DNA from 3 places in the Glycomyces sp. NPDC047010 genome. Region 3 is predicted to be linked to each of the others. Evidence: predicted binding sites of a transcription regulator. Region 3 holds the regulator's gene; each other region holds the start of a gene.
The links. Region 3 encodes HrcA, which represses chaperone genes, less so after heat shock. Its sites were predicted from a motif close to CTTAGCACTCNCNNNNNGNGAGTGCTAAG; they were not measured.
Positions count from the first base shown of each region.

Region 1: a site for HrcA is predicted at 2,632-2,660, ahead of groL (chaperonin GroEL). Genes of this name have one in related genera too.
Region 2: a site for HrcA is predicted at 2,461-2,489, ahead of groES (co-chaperone GroES). Genes of this name have one in related genera too.

Region 1 is NZ_JBEYVY010000002.1:30,209-36,137, reverse strand. Features, by position in the region: gene AB0A65_RS03605 (oligopeptide:H+ symporter) at 1-1,412, opposite strand, end outside; gene AB0A65_RS03600 (hypothetical protein) at 1,602-2,555, shown strand; gene groL (chaperonin GroEL) at 2,790-4,415, shown strand; gene AB0A65_RS03590 (right-handed parallel beta-helix repeat-containing protein) at 4,765-5,929, shown strand, end outside.
Region 2 is NZ_JBEYVY010000008.1:210,997-216,925, reverse strand. Features, by position in the region: gene AB0A65_RS18080 (5-(carboxyamino)imidazole ribonucleotide synthase) at 1-310, shown strand, start outside; gene purE (5-(carboxyamino)imidazole ribonucleotide mutase) at 310-822, shown strand; gene AB0A65_RS18070 (RidA family protein) at 862-1,245, shown strand; gene AB0A65_RS18065 (class I SAM-dependent methyltransferase) at 1,242-2,396, opposite strand; gene groES (co-chaperone GroES) at 2,617-2,916, shown strand; gene groL (chaperonin GroEL) at 2,971-4,599, shown strand; gene AB0A65_RS18050 (ABC-ATPase domain-containing protein) at 4,830-5,929, opposite strand, start outside.
Region 3 is NZ_JBEYVY010000003.1:535,400-541,328, reverse strand. Features, by position in the region: gene hemW (radical SAM family heme chaperone HemW) at 1-1,015, shown strand, start outside; gene AB0A65_RS08995 (CapA family protein) at 1,217-2,338, shown strand; gene hrcA (heat-inducible transcriptional repressor HrcA) at 2,453-3,469, shown strand; gene dnaJ (molecular chaperone DnaJ) at 3,485-4,618, shown strand; gene AB0A65_RS08980 (hypothetical protein) at 4,688-5,164, shown strand; gene AB0A65_RS08975 (16S rRNA (uracil(1498)-N(3))-methyltransferase) at 5,185-5,910, shown strand; gene AB0A65_RS08970 (histidine triad nucleotide-binding protein) at 5,923-5,929, shown strand, end outside.

The DNA.
Region 1 (5,929 bases), on a different contig from region 3:
GCGAGGATGTAGAAGAACGCCTGCTCGCCGACCTTCGGCACCATGAACGCGTACGCCTGGCCGCCGAGCGGCGTGCCCACGGCCGGGCCGAGGAACCACACGCCCATCAACTGGCCCTTCAGGTTCGAGGGCGCCAGCTGCGTCGTCACCGACAGGCCCACGGGGGAGACGCACAGCTCGCCCCACGTCAGCAGCAGGTACACCACGACCATCCACCCGAGCGCGACCAGGATCCCCGAGTCGGCGCGCCCCTGGAGCCACCCCAGGAACACCCACGACAGGCCCGTCAGGCCCACGCCGAGCGCGAACTTGTACGCCGTGCCGAAGCCCGACCCGGTCTTGAGCCAGATCGCGCCGAAGATCGGCGAGAACACGAGGATGAAGATCGTGTTGAAGTTCTGCACGCCGCCCGCGGGCAGGTGGAAGCCCCACGAGTCGAGGTCCACGGAGTTCGACGCGAACGCGGTGAGGATCGAGCCCATCTGGAGGTACAGCATCCAGAACACGACCGAGGCGATGAACAGGCCGACGTACGCGCGCAGGCCCGCCTTCTCCGCGGGCGTCACGTCCTTCGCCTCGCCGAAGATGTAGATGAAGTACCAGACCGCGGCCGCGATCGACAGGATCGTCACGACCGTGGGCACCGTCGAGAGCGTCAGCGTCCCGGTCGCGGCCCAGATCGCGATGGCGACGGCGGCGATGACCAGCGAGATCACGATGACCCGCACGACCTTGCCGCGCTCCTCGTCGGCGAGGGGCCGCGAGGGCCCGATGCCGGTGCCGGTCAGGCGCGACCAGCCGCGCACGTACCAGAGCAGGCCGAGCGCCATGCCGACCGCGGCGGCGCCGAAGCCGAGGTGCCAGCGGTCGTCCCCGGCGAGGTACGGCGTGAGGAGGATGCCGAGGAACCCGCCGAGGTTGATGCCCATGTAGAACACGGAGAAGCCGGAGTCGCGGCGCGCGTCCGAGTCGCCGTCGTAGAGGCGCCCGACCATCACCGAGATGTTCGGCTTCAGCAGGCCCGAGCCGAGCACGACCAGGAACAGGCCGAAGAACACCAGGCCCGGCCCGCTCACCGGGATCGCCATGGAGATGTGGCCGCACATGATGATCACGCCGCCGATGAGGACCGCGCGCCGCGCGCCCAGCACCCGGTCGGCGAGCCACCCGCCCGGCAGCGAGGTCAGGTACACGGCGCCGGAGTACAGCGACGCGATCGGGATGGCGACGGTGTCGCTCAGGCCCAGGCCGTTGTGCAGGATGCTCGCGGTGAGGAACGTCAGCAGGATGCCCTGGAGGCCGTAGAAGCTGAACCGCTCCCACATCTCCGTCCCGAACAGGACGGCGAGGCCGCGCGGATGGCCGAAGAAGGTCTTCTCGCGGCCGGCGGCCGGGTACTCGCGATGGGACATTCCGGTCCTCCCCATGTCGATGGCGCTGCACTGCGCTCTCCGGTACCCGGCGCGACCGGCGCCGACACCTGCCGACGCTAACCTTTCGCAGGCCCGGAGGCGGTCGGAACGGGCGAACCGGCGTCCCCGAACGGATGCGGTGCGGTCATTTGTCTGATATGCGCGTTTACGTGGTCTACGATCCGGCCTATGAGCGACGATCCTTACTGGAACCCCGGTCAGACCGACGAGCCGTCCGGCCGCTTCTCCGGCGGCGACCCGCTCGTCACCGACACGTTCGAGGGCTGGTGGCACGCCTCCTTCGACGTCGTCCAGCGCTCCTGGCGCACGGTCGGCCTGATCCTCCTCATCGGCGTGGTCCTGCCGCGCTGGATCTTCGGCGCCTACAACAACAACGTGCGAACCCCCGAGAAGGACGTCGTCGTCACCGACTGGGGCGCGTTCGTCCGCGAGTACTCCCCGGGCGTGCTCGCCGGGATCATCGGGCTGATCCTCACCCTCGCGGTCCTGTACGTCTCGGGCTCGGCCGTCCTCGGCGCCGTGCGCACCGCCGCGGCCGAGGCCGCCGGGGGCTTCCTGTCCCTCGGGGAGGCGTTCTCCTTCGGGTTCAAGCGCGGCGGCCGGTTCTTCCTGTGGCTGCTGCTCGCCTGGGTGACCATCGGCGTCGGCCTGGTCCTGTGCATCCTGCCGGGCCTGTGGGCGATCTTCGCGCTCAGCCTCATGGCCCCCGCGGCGGTCTTCGAGGCCCGCCGCAGCCCGTACGCCCGCTCGATCCAGCTGACGCACTCGGCGTTCTGGCCCGCGCTCGGGCGCCTGTGCATCGTCGTGCTCGTCGCCATCGCCGCGAACATCCTCATCGCGATCATCGGGCTGCTGCTCGCGGGCGTGTGGCACGCCATCTTCGCGGGCTGGCTCGCCGCGGTCCTCACCGTCATCACCGAGGCGGTCATGGCGCTGCTGCTCCTGGCCCCGATGATCTGGGTCCTCTCGGCGTCCCTGTGCACGTACGCATGGCTGCGCGGGCGCACCGAGTCCGTCTCCGCCACGTCCCTCTCGGCCGAAGCCTCCGGCGCGGCGGCCCCCGGCGGCTACACCGGCCCCGGCGAGCCCGGCCACCCCGGATCGCCCTCGCCGACACCGTAGGAATCGCCGCCATGCAGTGGACGCCGGGGCGATCGCCCCGGCGTCCGCGCTTTCCACCACTGGTTCCGTGCCCCGGATTGGCACTCTCACGGCGAGAGTGCTACAACTGGGTTTGGCACTCGCCGCTGGGGAGTGCTAAACACGCGATGAGGTGGTCGGGTCCTCAGGGCTCACCGTCGCGGGTACGCCGCCTCACCGTCGACCACGAACGTTATCCGAAAGGAAGCCATCCACATGGCGAAGATGATCGCATTCGACGAGGAGGCTCGCCGCGGGCTGGAGCGGGGCTTGAACACCCTCGCGGAGGCCGTCAAGGTGACCCTCGGCCCGAAGGGCCGCAACGTCGTGCTGGACAAGAAGTGGGGCGCCCCCACGATCACCAACGACGGCGTGTCCGTCGCCAAGGAGATCGAGCTCGAGGACCCCTACGAGAAGATCGGCGCCGAGCTCGTCAAGGAGGTCGCCAAGAAGACCGACGACGTCGCGGGCGACGGCACCACCACCGCGACCGTGCTCGCGCAGGCCCTCGTCAAGGAAGGCCTCCGCGCGGTCGCCGCCGGCGCCAACCCGATCGGCATCAAGAAGGGCATCGAGAAGGCCGTCGCGGCCGTCGTGCAGCACCTTCAGGACTCCGCCAAGGAGGTCGACACCGAGGAGCAGATCGCGAACACCGCGTCCATCTCCGCGGGCGACACCACCGTCGGCGCCATCATCGCCGAGGCGATGGAGAAGGTCGGCAAGGAAGGCGTCATCACCGTCGAGGAGTCGAACACGTTCGGCCTCGACCTTGAGCTCACCGAGGGCATGCGCTTCGACAAGGGCTACCTGTCCGGTTACTTCGTGACCGACCAGGACCGCATGGAGGCCGTGCTCGAAGAGCCGTACATCCTCGTCGCGAACCAGAAGATCTCCGCGGTCAAGGACCTCCTCCCCACGCTGGAGAAGGTCACCCAGACCGGCAAGCCGCTCCTGATCATCGCCGAGGACGTGGACGGCGAAGCCCTCCCGACCCTGGTGGTCAACAAGATCCGCGGCATCTTCAAGTCGGCCGCCGTCAAGGCCCCCGGCTTCGGCGACCGCCGCAAGGCCATGCTCGGCGACATCGCCATCCTCACCGGCGGCCAGGTCATCTCCGAGGAGCTCGGCCTCAAGCTGGAGAACACCGACCTGTCCCTGCTGGGCCAGGCCCGCAAGGTCGTCATCACCAAGGACGACACCATCATCGTCGACGGCGGCGGCGACGAGGACGCGATCCAGGGCCGGATCAACCAGATCCGCGCCGAGATCGAGAACTCCGACTCCGACTACGACCGCGAGAAGCTCCAGGAGCGCCTCGCGCGCCTGGCCGGCGGCGTGGCCGTCATCAAGGTCGGCGCGGCCACCGAGGTCGAGCTGAAGGAGCGCAAGCACCGCGTCGAAGACGCCGTGCGCAACGCCAAGGCGGCCGTGGAAGAGGGCATCCTCCCCGGCGGCGGCACCGCGCTCGCCCAGGCCGACTCGGCGTTCGAGAAGGTCGAGGCCGAGGGCGACGAGGCCACCGGTGTGGAGATCGTGCGCCGCTCGCTCGGCGCGCCGCTCCGCGCGATCGCCGAGAACGCCGGCCTCGAAGGCGGCGTCGTGGTGGAGAAGGTCAAGGGCCTCCCCAAGGGCCACGGCCTCAACGCCGACTCCGGCGAGTACGTCGACATGCTGGCCGCGGGCATCCCCGACCCGGCCAAGGTCACCCGCTCGGCGCTCCAGAACGCCGCGTCGATCGCCGCCCTGTTCCTGACCACCGAGGCCGTCGTCGCCGACGCCCCGGAGAAGGAAGGCGCCGGCGCCGCCGGCGGCGGCATGGGCGACATGGGCGGCATGATGTAAGCAGCCCTTCGGGACTGCTCACTCAGGCCGACTGAGTACTGCAAGGGAGGACCCCTCACTGTAAAGTGAGAGGTTCTCCCTTTCTCTGTACTGGCTGCCAGTGCAGACGGCGCAGCCGCTGCGCAAGCGGCATACCGCCCCAACCACGGGCGGTATGCCGCATCGCCCGAAATGTTTGCGGCCCAGCCGATTCGCGGCTCTTCACACCGTGTGCGACGCGGGCTAACCTGTGCACGTGCCCCCACACCCGTCGCCCCACCCGCACCCCGAACCGGAGCGGCTTCGCCGCGCTGTACCAAAAGGGCCCCGCCCGCACCGTTCGGACCGCCGACTCGCAGCGCTCGCATTCATGACCGGCATCCTCGCCGTGCTCGTCTTCACCTGCTACGTCGGCGGCACCGCCACGGAGTCGCGGCTCGCCGAGCCCGACCCGTTCCCCGCCGTGCCCGAACCCGAGGCGCCCGCGTACCGCGAGGACGGCCCGCTCCTGCTCGTGTGCACCGACGACGTCGAGGACTTCGCCGAGCGGAACGAAGGCGTCGTCTACAGCGAGCGCATCGCCAACGAGCGCCTCCAGGACGACTGCCTCGCCGACGGCTTCCGCGACCTGACCGCCGCTGTCGCCGCCGCGGAACCGAACGCGCGCATCCAGATCCTCCCGGGCCACTACACCGTGGACGCCACGATCGTCGTCGAGACCGAGGGCCTCCAGATCGAGGGCGTCGGCGACAGCCCCGACGACGTGCAGGTCTCCGCGCACTTCGCCGCCGACACCGTCCTCACCGCCCACGCCGCCTCCGGCCTCTACGTCAAGGGCGTCTCCTTCGGCCAGGCCCGCGGCGCCGCCCTGCGGCTCACCGCCGTCGAGTCCGCGACCCTCGACGAGGTGGGCGCCTTCCAGAGCGACGGCGCCGGCATCCACGTCGCCGACTCCTCCGGCGTCGAAGTCCGCGACTGCCGCGCCGAGGCCGCCGACACCGCCGGGGTCCTCATCGAGAACTCGCACGCCGACGTCATCGGCTGCGAGGCCACCGGCAACGCCGCGGGCATCGAGATCCGCGGCACCGAGACCACCGCCAGCGCCGTCGGGAACCGCCTGCACGCCAACACGACCGGGCTCGTCGTCGCCGACTCCGGGCCCGCCGCCGACATCGCCGTCAGCGACAACACCGTGTACGGCAACAACGCCGACCACTACGCCCTCCTCGGCACCGCCGCCTGCGAAGCCGATGCGGCCGAACGCGACTGGACCGGCGGCGTCCTGTGCCCCGACCGCACCTACCCCTCGGGCGTCGGCATCCTCGTCGCGAACGGCACCGGCACCGCCGCCACCGGGAACCTGATCTGGAACCAGCAGACCGCCGGGATCGCGACCTGGGGCACCCCGGGGCAGGACGCGGGGCTCGGCGGGGACCGGAACACGTTCAGCGGGAACACGTTCGGCGTCCGCGAGGACGGCGCCCGGCACCGCAACCGGCTCGACGTGTGGTGGGACGGGACCGGCGCCGCGACCT
Region 2 (5,929 bases), on a different contig from region 3:
CGAAGGGGCCGAGACCAGCCAGTTCGAGCAGCACCTCCGCGCCGTCCTCGACTACCCGCTCGGCTCCACCGCCCCGGTCGCGCCGTACACCGTCATGGCGAACGTCCTCGGCGGCGCGCCCGGCGGCCCGCGCCTCGACGAGCGGCTCCAGCACCTCCTCGCCGACGACCCCGGCGCGCACGTCCACCTCTACGGCAAGGCCGTCCGGCCCGGCCGCAAGATCGGCCACGTCACCGTCCGCGGCGACGACCCCGACCTCCTGCGGCGCCGCGCCCTGCGCGCCGCCAAGTGGCTCCAGGAAGGCGAGTAATGACAGAGCAGCAGCCGCGCGTCGGCGTCATCATGGGCTCGGACTCCGACTGGCCCGTCATGGAAGCGGCCACGGCCGCCCTCGACGAGTTCGGCGTCCCCTACGAGGTCCGCGTGGTCTCCGCCCACCGCACCCCCCACGGGATGCTCAGCTACGCCGACTCCGCCGCGGGCCGCGGCCTCCAGGTCATCATCGCCGGAGCGGGCGGCGCCGCCCACCTCCCCGGCATGGTCGCCTCCGCGACGCCCTTGCCCGTCATCGGCGTCCCCGTGCCCCTCAAGCACCTCGACGGCATGGACTCCCTCCTCTCGATCGTCCAGATGCCCGCCGGCATCCCCGTCGCCACCGTCTCCATCGCGGGCGCCCGCAACGCCGGCCTCCTCGCCGTCAGAATCCTCGCCGCCGCCGACCCCGACCTCCGCACCAAGATGGAGACCTTCCAAGTCGACCTCGAAAGCATGGTCGCCCAAAAAGACGCCAACCTCCGCTACAAACTCACCCACCCCGAATAACCGCTGGCGCACCGCACATCCCGCGTTTAGCCTCGGCGGATGAGCGGACTGCATCCGACCGGCGGGTATGAGCACGTGACGATCGTCGAGGCCGGGCGGCTCGCGTTCCTGGCCGGGCAGTGCCCGGTCGACGGGGACGAGCGGGTCGTCGGGGTCGGGGACCTGGAGCGGCAGATCGAGCAGGTGGCGGCCAACTGCCTTGCGGCGCTGGCGCATGCGGGCGCGGCGCCGGAGGACGTGGTCCGGTCGATCGTGTACGTGGTGAGCAGTGAGAGCGACGTCGTCGGTGGCGCCTGGCACCGGCTCTCCGAGCACCCCGAACTCGGCCCCGCGTTCAAGGCCGCCAGCACCGTCACGGGCGTCACCGCGCTCGGGTACCGCGACCAGCTCATCGAGGTCGACCTCACCGCGAAACTGGACTAAGCCTCGGAGCAGAGGATCGCCGCGTGGTCTCCGGCGAGGCGGGTCGCTAGGAGGGTCGCCTCGTTGGGGCCCTTGAGTTTGAGTTGCTTTCGGAGGGCCGCGGGGTCGATGCCGGTGCCTCGCTGTTTGATCGTGAGGCGGCCGATTCCCCGTTCGGCGAGGAGCGGCTTGAGCTTCTTGGGGTGCAGCGGCCAGACCTCTTCGACTTTCCAGGCCCTCGCGAACGGGGTTTCGGTCAACTGGTCGCCGTAGAGGTAGGCGATGTCCTCGCTTCCCATGTGGGCGTTGAGGTCTTCGGCCAGTTCGGCCACCAGGCCCGCTCGGATGACAGCCCCGTCAGGTTCGTAGAGATAGTCGGCGACGTCGCCGACCTCGGCCCGTTCCCCGCCCGTGCCCGTCAGCTCGTGCCACCGGCCCGATCTGAGGAGGCTGGCCCGGCGGGGGACCTGGGCGGCTTCTCCGAGCCATAGGCATGCCTCGACCACGTCGCGGTCGACCGAGACCCATTCGGCTTCGGCGCCTTCGGGGATCCAGTCGTGCTTGATGCCGGGGCCGAGCTTGACCGCCGCGAAGCGGGCGGTGCGCAGGCGGGCCAGGAGCGGGTCGAGGGGCGGGGAGTAGTCGGCCGGGTTGAAGTTGCGGGTGCCGCCGCTCCGGCGGGCCGGGTCGGCGAAGGCGGATTCGGCGAGGGGGGTTTCGAGGGCGTCCCCGACGGTCACCCGGATCGGGAGGCCCAGAGCCGCGGCGTTCGCCTCCGCGTAGCCCGCGGTCGCCCCGCTCATGTCCACCGCCTCCACCGTCAGGCCCGCCTGCGCGAACGCCAGGGCTTCCGTGCCCAGGCCGCAGCACAGGTCGGTCACGTCGGTGACGGCGGCGGCGAAGCGGGTCGCGCGGCGTTCCGCCACCGGCCAGCGGGTGGCCTGCTCCAGGCCCGCCCGCGTGAAGTAGAGGCGGTCCGCCAGGTCGCCGAACTTGGTACGGGCGTGGCGCCGCAGGTCCGCGAGCGTCAGGGCCGCGGCGGCCAGGGACGGGTCGATCCCGGCCTTGCGGAGGGTGAGCGGGGCCCGGTCGCCGTCGCGTTCGAGGGCTTCGGCGGCGCGGGTCTGGAGCCCGGGGTCGGCGAGGAGGGCGTCAGGCAGGCTCGTTTCCACGGGACCATGGTATGACGTGCGAGACCCGTTGTTGACGCCCCCACCTGCGCGAACTAACGTCGGCCTTAGCACTCGCAGGGCGAGATTGCTAAGCGCTATGATCGCTTTGGCACTCTCTCCGCGAGAGTGCCAGCCACGGGCCGGTGCCTCGGCACCCGCGACGACGAGACCCGCGCTGTCGTGGCGGACATCCGCACTGCACTGAGTTTGGAGAAACCAAGTGAGCAAGGCTGCCATCAAGCCGCTGGGCGACCGCATCGTGGTCCAGGCGAACGAGGCCGAGACCACCACCGCGTCCGGCATCGTCATCCCCGACACCGCCAAGGAGAAGCCCCAGGAGGGCACCGTCCTCGCCGTGGGCCCGGGCGCCTTCGACGACAAGGGCAACCGCCTCCCGATCGACGTCAAGGTCGGCGACGTGGTCATCTACTCGAAGTACGGCGGCACCGAGGTCAAGTACAACGGCGAGGAGTACCTCGTCCTGTCCTCGCGCGACGTCCTCGCGGTCGTCGAGCAGTAGCGCGCACCGGGCCCTCGGCTGAGGGCCCGTCCGCGTTCCTAGGAAAGGGAACCAATGCCGAAGATTCTCAACTTCGCCGAGGACGCGCGGCAGAACCTGCTGCACGGCATCGACCACCTCGCCGACACCGTGAAGGTCACGCTGGGCCCGAAGGGCCGCAACGTGGTCCTCCAGCGGTCCTTCGGTGCGCCGCTCATCACCAACGACGGCGTGACGATCGCCAAGGAGATCGAGCTCGCGGACCCGTACGCCAACCTCGGCGCGCAGCTGGTCAAGGAAGTCGCCACGAAGACGAACGACGTCGCGGGCGACGGCACGACCACTGCGACCGTGCTGGCGCAGAAGATGAGCCGCGCGGGCATCAAGGCGGTCACGGCCGGGGGCAACCCGATCGCGATCCGCAAGGGCATCGAGGCCGCGGCGAACGCCGTGTCCGAGGAGCTGCTGCGCCAGGCCATCGAGATCTCCGACCACGAGCACATCGCGCAGGTCGCGGCCGTGTCGGCGCAGGACCCGGAGATCGGCGAGCTCATCGCGAAGGCGATGGACGTCGTCGGCGCCGAGGGCGTCATCTCGGTCGAGGACGGCTCCAGCCTGGAGACGATCCTCGAAGTCACCGAGGGCATGCAGTTCGACAAGGGCTTCATCTCCCCGAACTTCATCAACGACCAGGACTCGCGCCAGACGGTCTTCGAGGACCCGTACATCCTCATCACCAACGCGAAGGTCTCCTCGATCGAGGAGCTCCTGCCGGTGCTGGAGAAGGTCATCGAGACCTCGAAGCCGCTGCTCATCATCGCCGAGGACGTCGAGGGCCAGGCCCTCGCGACCCTGACGGTGAACGCCCTGCGCGGGACGCTGCGCGTGTGCGCCGTCAAGGCCCCGGCCTTCGGCGACCGCCGCAAGGCGATCCTGGGCGACATCGCGACCCTGACGGGCGCCGAGGTGGTCTCCTCGGAGATCGGCCTGGAGCTCAAGGCCGCGGACCTGTCGCACCTGGGCCGCGCCCGCCGCGTCACCGTCTCCAAGGACGCCACCACGATCGTGGACGGCGGGGGCGAGCGCGACGAGGTCGACGCCCGCATCGCGCAGATCAAGCAGCAGGCCTCCACGACCGAGTCGTCCTGGGACCGCGAGAAGCTGGAGGAGCGTCTCGCGAAGCTCTCCGGCGGCGTCGCCGTCATCCAGGTCGGCGCGGCCACCGAGGTCGAGCTGAAGGAGCGCAAGCACCGCATCGAGGACGCCGTCAACGCGACCAAGGCCGCCGTTGAAGAGGGCATCGTCGCCGGCGGCGGCGCGGCCCTGGTCCACGCCATCGCGATCCTCGACAAGGTGGAGCTCGCCGACCCTGAGGCCCGCGTGGGCCTCAAGATCGTCGCGGCCGCCCTGTCGGAGCCGCTGCGTCAGATCGCCGCCAACGCGGGCGAGTCGGGCGACGTGGTCGTGGCGACGGTCGCGGGCAAGGGCTGGCGCGAGGGCTGGAACGCGGCCACCGACACCTACGAGGACCTGGTCTCGGCCGGCATCCCCGACCCGGTGAAGGTCACGCGCAACGCCGTCCTGAACGCCGCCTCGATCGTGGGCCTCGCGCTCACCACCGAGGTGACGATCGTGGACAAGCCCGAGGACGAGCCGGAGGACGCCGGTCACGGCCACTCCCACGGCCACGGGCACTCGCACTAAGCCCGGGATCTCCTGAGCGACAAGCGAACAGAAGAAGGGCCGCCGACGATGTCGGCGGCCCTTCCGCATGCCCGAAGGCAGGGCCAGGGCTTCTGGACGCCCGCGGAACCGCAAGTGTCAACATCCCGACAGTTTGTCGCGGAGCTGTCGGGAAACCGATAGAGTTCAAGAGCCTTCGCGGCCTTTGGGGATCGGAGCCGCGAAGGCACTTTTACGCCTGATTCAAGGCATTACTCGGTTTCTTCCCGCACCCGCAGCTCCCGCATCCGGTTGAGCGCCGCGGCCACCTCGAACCGCCTGGGCACCGCGAAGTCCGCGTCCCGCACCCGAAGCAGCACCTCCTGGCCCTCCGCGTCGAGCGCGGACTCCAAGCGGTCCAACGCCTCCGACACCGTGGCCTTCCCGTCGATCCACCCTTCCCGCACCGCGGCCTCGATCGCGTACCCGATCCCGGCGGTCATCGAGTGGTCGGTGATCTGCTCGACGGCGCGCACGTCGATCTCGGACTCCCCGAACCGCAGCCCGTCGGTGTCGTCGGCGCGGATCTTCTGCTTCCCGCGGGACTCCGAGCTCACCGACCGCGCGTCGATGACGCGCGCCCGCGGCATCCGGAACCCCTCGGCCTCCACTCTGCGCCCGGTCGGCTTGGCCGCCAGGGCCTTCGCGCGCTCGGTGACGTCCTCGGGGACGTATGCGTCCATGAGCACCACCCGGTCGGCGACGTCCATGTAGTCGCCGGACCCGCCCATCACCAGCACCACCGCGACGCCGTGCTCGTCGGCCATCGATCGCACCACGTCGACCAGCGGCGTGAGCGGCTCGCGGTCCTTCGCGACGAGCTCCTGCATGCGCGCGTCGCGGATCATGAGGTTCGTGGCGGCCGTGTCCTCGTCGATGAGCAGCACGCGCGCACCGGCTTCGAGCGACTCGACGATCGCGGCGGCCTGCGAGGTGGACCCGGAGGCGTTCTCGGTCGAGAAGTGCCGCGTGTCGTCCCCTGACGGCAGGTGGTCGACGAACGCGTGGACGTCGACGCCCGTGACCGCGCGCCCGTCCTCGGCCCGCACCTTGACCGCACTCGTGTCGGCGACGACGAAGTCCCGCCCGTCCCCGGGCACGTGGTCCCACACCCCGGACTCCAAGGCCCGCAGCAGGGTCGACTTGCCGTGGAACCCGCCGCCGACGATGAGCGTGACGCCCGGCGCGATGCCCATGCCCCGCACCTTGCCCGCGTGCGGCAGCTCCACCTCGACCGCGAGCGAGCCGGGGGAGGTGAACGGCACGCCGGACTCCAGCGGCCGGTCGTCCACTCCGGACCGCCTCGCGAGCA
Region 3 (5,929 bases):
CTACGCGGCCATCGTCCGCAGCGAGATCCGCTCCGCCGCCGCGCGCTTCGAGGACCGCCCGAAGGTCGACACCGTCTTCTTCGGCGGCGGCACCCCCACGCTCCTGAGCGCCGCTGACCTCGCCTCGATCCTCGCCGAGATCGACCGCGAGTTCGGGCTCGCCGACGGCTACGAGGCCACCACCGAGGCCAACCCCGAGTCCATCGACGCCGACTACCTCGCCGAACTCCACGACGGCGGCTTCACCCGCCTCTCGGTCGGCATGCAGTCCACCGCCTCCCACGTCCTCAAGGTCCTCGACCGCGAGCACTCCCCGCAGAAGGCCCTCGACGCCGTCGCCCACGCCCACAAGGCGGGCTTCGAGCACGTCAGCCTCGACCTGATCTACGGCACCCCAGGCGAGAGCGCCGCCGACTTCGCGAACAGCCTCGCCGCCGCCGTCGACACCGGCGTCGACCACGTCTCCGCGTACGCCCTCATCGTCGAGGACGGCACCGCGCTGGCCCGCCGCATCCGCTCCGGACGCGTGCCGCAGCCCTCCGACGACGTCGCCGCCGACCGCTACCTCGCTGCGGAAGCCGCCCTCTCCGCGGCCGGGTTCTCCTGGTACGAGGTCTCGAACTGGGCCAAGAACGATACCGCCAGGTGCCGACACAACCTCCTGTACTGGGAGGGCGGCCACTGGTGGGGCGCCGGGCCCGGCGCCCACTCGTACCTGCCGGGCGTGCGCTGGTGGAACCACAAGCACCCCTCCACGTACGGCACCGCCCTCGCCGAGGGCCTGCCCGTCGCGGGCCACGAAACCCTCACCGACGACGACCGCCACCTGGAGCGGGTGCTCCTGCTCACCCGCCTCGCCAGCGGCCTCCCGCTCGCCGAACTGCGCCCCGACGGCCGCGCCGCCGCCGAACGCGTTGCGGCCGAAGGACTCGCCGACATCGCGGACGACCGGCTCGTGCTCACGCTCCGCGGTCGCCTCCTAGCCGACGCCGTGGTGAGAGACCTCACCGGCTGACGACGCCCGAGCGGGCGCCCCGTAGATTTGAGCCCGTCACGGACGAGCCTCCTTCACGTTGGCCGTCGCGGCGCGCCGGTCCCCAGCCGACGACGCCGGCGCGGGCCGCGCCGACCCCCGGCACCCGGTCCCGTCCCCGAACACCGGACGGAACCCCCAGGCCCCGACCCCTGAATCCTCGACACCGGAGCCCGAGCACCCATGCACACGCCATCCCCCGCCGCCACCCGCCGCGGCGTCCTCGCCGCCTCCTTCGCCGGACTCGCGCTCGCCGCGTGCTCCGAGGAGGAGCCGCTCCCGGCGGACGACGGCGGCGCCGGCGCCGCCGAGGAGACCCCCTCCGAGTCCCCCTCGCCCGAACCGCCCCGCGAGATCACCATCACCCACGTCGGCGACACCATGCCCGGCTCCTACCCCAACCAGATGGCCTCCGACGAGGGCGCCAGCTTCTTCGACGGCGTGCGCGACAACCTCGCCGGGGACGTCATCGTCGCCAACCTCGAAGGCGCCCTCTCCACCCTGGAGTTCGACAAGTGCGGCGGCGGCCAGTGCACCTACTTCCGCCTCCCCGCCGAGTACGCCCAGGTCTTCGCCGACGCCGGCTTCCACGTCCTCAACCAGGCCAATAACCACGGCTGGGACGCCGGACCCGACGGCGCCACCGAGACCCAGGACGCCGTCCGCGCCGCCGGCATGGAGATCTGCGGCATCAAGGACGAGGTCGCCCTCGTCGAGACCGAGTCCGGCCTCACCGTCGGCCTCGTCGGCTTCGCGCCCTACACCTTCTACACCGACAACCGCGACCTCGACGCCGTCGCCGCCCTCGTCTCCGCCGCCAAGGAGCAGGCCGACATCGTCATCGCCACCGCCCACCTCGGCGCCGAGGGCACCGACTACCGCCACGTCCCCGAAGGCGTCGAGAACTACCTCGGCGAGGACCGCGGCGACACCCGCGCCTTCGCCCACACCTGCGTCGACTCCGGCGCCGACCTCGTCTTCGGCCACGGCCCCCACGTGCTCCGCGGCATGGAGGTCTACAACGGCAAGCTCATCGCCTACTCCCTCGGGAACTTCGGCGGCGGCCAGAACCTCTTCAGCATGGACGGCGCCCTCGGCCGCTCCGCGATCCTCTCGGTCACCATCCGCGAGGACGGCACCATCGTCGCCGCCAAGGCCCAGGCCAGCCGCATGAACGGCGACGGCTACCCGACCATGGACGAGGACAACGGCGCCTTCGACGACCTCAACGAGCTCGCCGCCGACTTCGGCGACAGCGGCGTGACCGTCGCCGACGACGGCGCGCTCATCATCCCGGGCGTCTGACCCCACACGTACACTGGCACTCCTGGACAGGGAGTGCCAAACTTGAGTCCGGCAGACTGAGCTTCGGCTCCGCCTGCCGGACCGAAGAGGCACCGAGACCGAGGGGACGTGGCGATGGACGACCGCAAGCTCGAAGTGCTGCGCGCCATCGTCGAGGACTACGTCGCCACCCAGGAGCCCGTCGGCTCCAAGGCCGTCTCCCAGCGCCACGCCCTCGGCGTCTCCGCCGCCACCGTCCGCAACGACATGGCCTACCTCGAAGAGGCCGGGTACATCCAGCAGCCCCACACCTCCGCGGGCCGCATCCCCACCGCCAAGGGCTACCGCCTCTTCGTCGACCGCCTCGGCAAGATCAAGCCCCTCTCCGCCGCCGAGCGCCGCGCCGTCCACCGCTTCCTCGCCGAGGCCATCGACCTCGACGACGTCGTCACCCGCACCGTGCGCCTCCTCGCCCAGCTCACCCACCAGGTCGCGGTCGTCCAGTACCCGAGCCTCAACCGCTCCTCCGTGCGCCACCTCGAACTCGTGTCCCTCACCCCCACCCGGCTCATGCTCGTCATGATCACCGACACCGGACGCGTCGAGCAGCGCTACGTCGAGGTCCCCTCCGAGCTCACCGAGGACGACGTCCTCGACCTCCGCCGCCTCGTCAACGAGCAGCTCCAGGGCAAGGCCCTCGCCGACGCCCCCCGCATCATCGCCGGACTCGCCGGCCTCGCCCGCCCCGAACTGCGCGCCACCGCCTCCGCGCTGGCCCGCGTCCTCCTCGACTCCGTCGTCGCCCGCACCGAGGAGCGCGTCGCCGTCGCGGGCGCCGCGAACCTCACCCGCAACGGGAACTTCTTCGCCGGGTCGCTGCGGCCGATCCTCGAAGCGCTGGAGGAGGAGGTCGTGCTCATGCAGCTGCTCGGCCGCGCCGACTCCAACGCGCTGCTGACGGTCCGCATCGGCGACGAGAACGAGGTCGCCGACTTCCGGGAGGCCACCGTCGTCACCGCCGGGTACGGCCCCGGCTCCGTCGTCGGGCACATGGGCGTGCTCGGGCCGACGCGCATGGACTACCCGGGCACGATCGCGGCCGTCCGCGCCGTCGCCCGGTACGTCTCCGAGATTTTGGAACAGAACCGCTGACAGGACAGAGCGCACGTGGCTAAGGACTACTACGGCATTCTCGGCGTCGAACGCAACGCCACCGAGGACGAACTGAAGAAGGCGTACCGGAAGCTGGCGCGCAAGTACCACCCCGACGTCAGCGACGAACCCGACGCGCAGGAGCGCCTCCAGGAGATCAACGCCGCCTTCGAGGTCCTCATGGACCCCCAGAAGCGGGCGGTCGTCGACGCGGGCGGCGACCCGTACGCGCGCGGCGCCGCCGGAGGCTCCGGGGCCCCGTTCATGGGCTTCGAGGACATCATGGACGCCTTCTTCGGCGGCTCCATGGGCGGCTTCGGCCGCCGCGGCCCGCGCTCGCGCACCCGGCCCGGCAACGACGCCCTCCTCCGCCTCGACCTCGACCTCGAAGAGGTCGCGTTCGGCACCGAGTCCACGCTCACCGTCGACACGGCGATCCTCTGCGACTCCTGCGACGGCTCCTGCACCGAGGGCACCAGCGAACCGCAGACCTGCACCACCTGCGGCGGCTCCGGCGAGGTCCAGGTCGTGCAGCGCACGATCCTCGGCCAGGTCCGCACCGCCCGCCCCTGCTCGGCCTGCTCCGGCTACGGCACGATCATCACCGACCCGTGCCGCAAGTGCGGCGGCGAAGGCCGCGTGCGCTCGCGCCGCCGCATCACCGTCAAGGTCCCCGCGGGCGTCGAGGACGGCATGCGCATCCGCCTCTCCGGCGAAGGCGAGGTCGGCCCCGGCGGCGGACCCGCCGGCGACCTGTACGTCGAGGTCCACGAGAAGCCCCACGAGGTCTTCACCCGCGAGGGCTCCGACCTGCGCTGCCGCGTCCGCGTCCCCATGACGCAGGCCGCGCTCGGCACCAAGCTCAACATCCACACCCTCGACGACCGCGTCGAGGTCGAGGTCGCCTCCGGCACCCAGCCCGGCACCATCAAGAAGGTCCGCGGCCACGGCGTCCCCAAGCTCCGCGGCGGCGGCGCCCGCGGCGACCTCTACGTCGAACTCGACGTCCGCACCCCCGGCAAGCTCGACGCAGAGCAGGAGGAGCTCCTCCGCAAGCTCGCGAGCCTCCGCGACGAGGAGATCAAGGAAGTCAAAGGCGGATCCGGTTTTTTTAGCCGCATGCGCGATGCTTTCAACGGCCACGCGTAGGCCCCAGTCCGACGAGCCCCGCCCCCGCCTTTCTTTGCGGGGAGCGGGGCTCCGCTACACTCCGGCCCCGTGATCAGCCTCGACCCCGCGACCCTGTCGTTCATCGCCCTCCTCGTCGTCGCGGGCCTCGTCGCCCTCGTCGTGGCCCTGCGCCGCCGCGCCGCCCCCGCGGGCGGCCCCCGGCTCGACGCGGCCCCGCCCTCCGGCGGCCCGCAGACCGGCGAGCGCTGGCTCGCCGACGTCCCCTTCGAGGACGAGCCGCGCCGCTCCAAGGAGCGCCCCGTCCTCGTCATCGGCTACTCCGGCTCCGGCTACTGGGTCCTCAAATGCACCACCCAGGAGCCGCGCGAGGCCGAATGGCGCGTCGCCGCCCCCGCGAACCGCTGGGACCCGCCCGCCGACAAGGACGGCTGGGTCGACCTCGTCCCGGTCCACCTCCCGCGCCGCCGCTTCGACCACTCCTTCGGCCGCATCGGCGACCGGGCCCTCTACCGGAAGATCACCGGCCGCCTCCGCTGGGAACGCGCCGTCGACTTCACCCGCTGACCTCGGGTTAGGCTGGTGCGGTGAGCGATCCGGTCTTCCTCGTCGACGCCCTCCCGGCCACCGGCGAATACGTCCTCGACGGCCCCGAAGGGCACCACGCCGCCGACGTGCAGCGCCTCCAGCCCGGCGAGACCCTCCTCCTCGCCGACGGCTCCGGCGGCGTCGCCTCCGCGCGCGTCGCCCACGCCGAGCGCGGACTCCTGCGCCTGGACGTCCTCGACAACCGCACGCTCCCCGACCCCGACCCGAAGCTCACCGTCGTCCAGGCCCTCCCCAAGGGCGACCGCGGCGAGCGCGCCGTGCAGATGCTCACCGAGATCGGCGTCGACGAAGTGATCCCATGGGCCGCATCGCGGTCCATCGTCCAGTGGAAGGGCCCCCGCGGCGACAAGGCCCGCGCCAAATGGGACGCCACGGCCCGCGAAGCCTCCAAGCAGGCCCGCCGCGCCCACCTCGCGCACGTCGCCGAGCTGCACACCACCAAGCAGCTCGTGCAGCGCCTGCGCACGGCCGCGCAGGTCCTCGTCCTCCACGAGGAGGCGACCCTGCCACTCTCGAAAGTCGACCTCGTCTCGACCGGCGAGATCGCCCTCGTCATCGGCCCCGAAGGCTCCATCACTCCCGACGAACTCGCCGCCCTCTCTGAATTCGGTGACCCGGTCCGCCTCGGCGACACCGTCCTCCGCACCTCCACCGCGGGCCCCGCCGCCCTAGCGGTGCTCCAGGCCCGCCTCGGCCGCTGGTAATAAGATCCTCGGATGACCG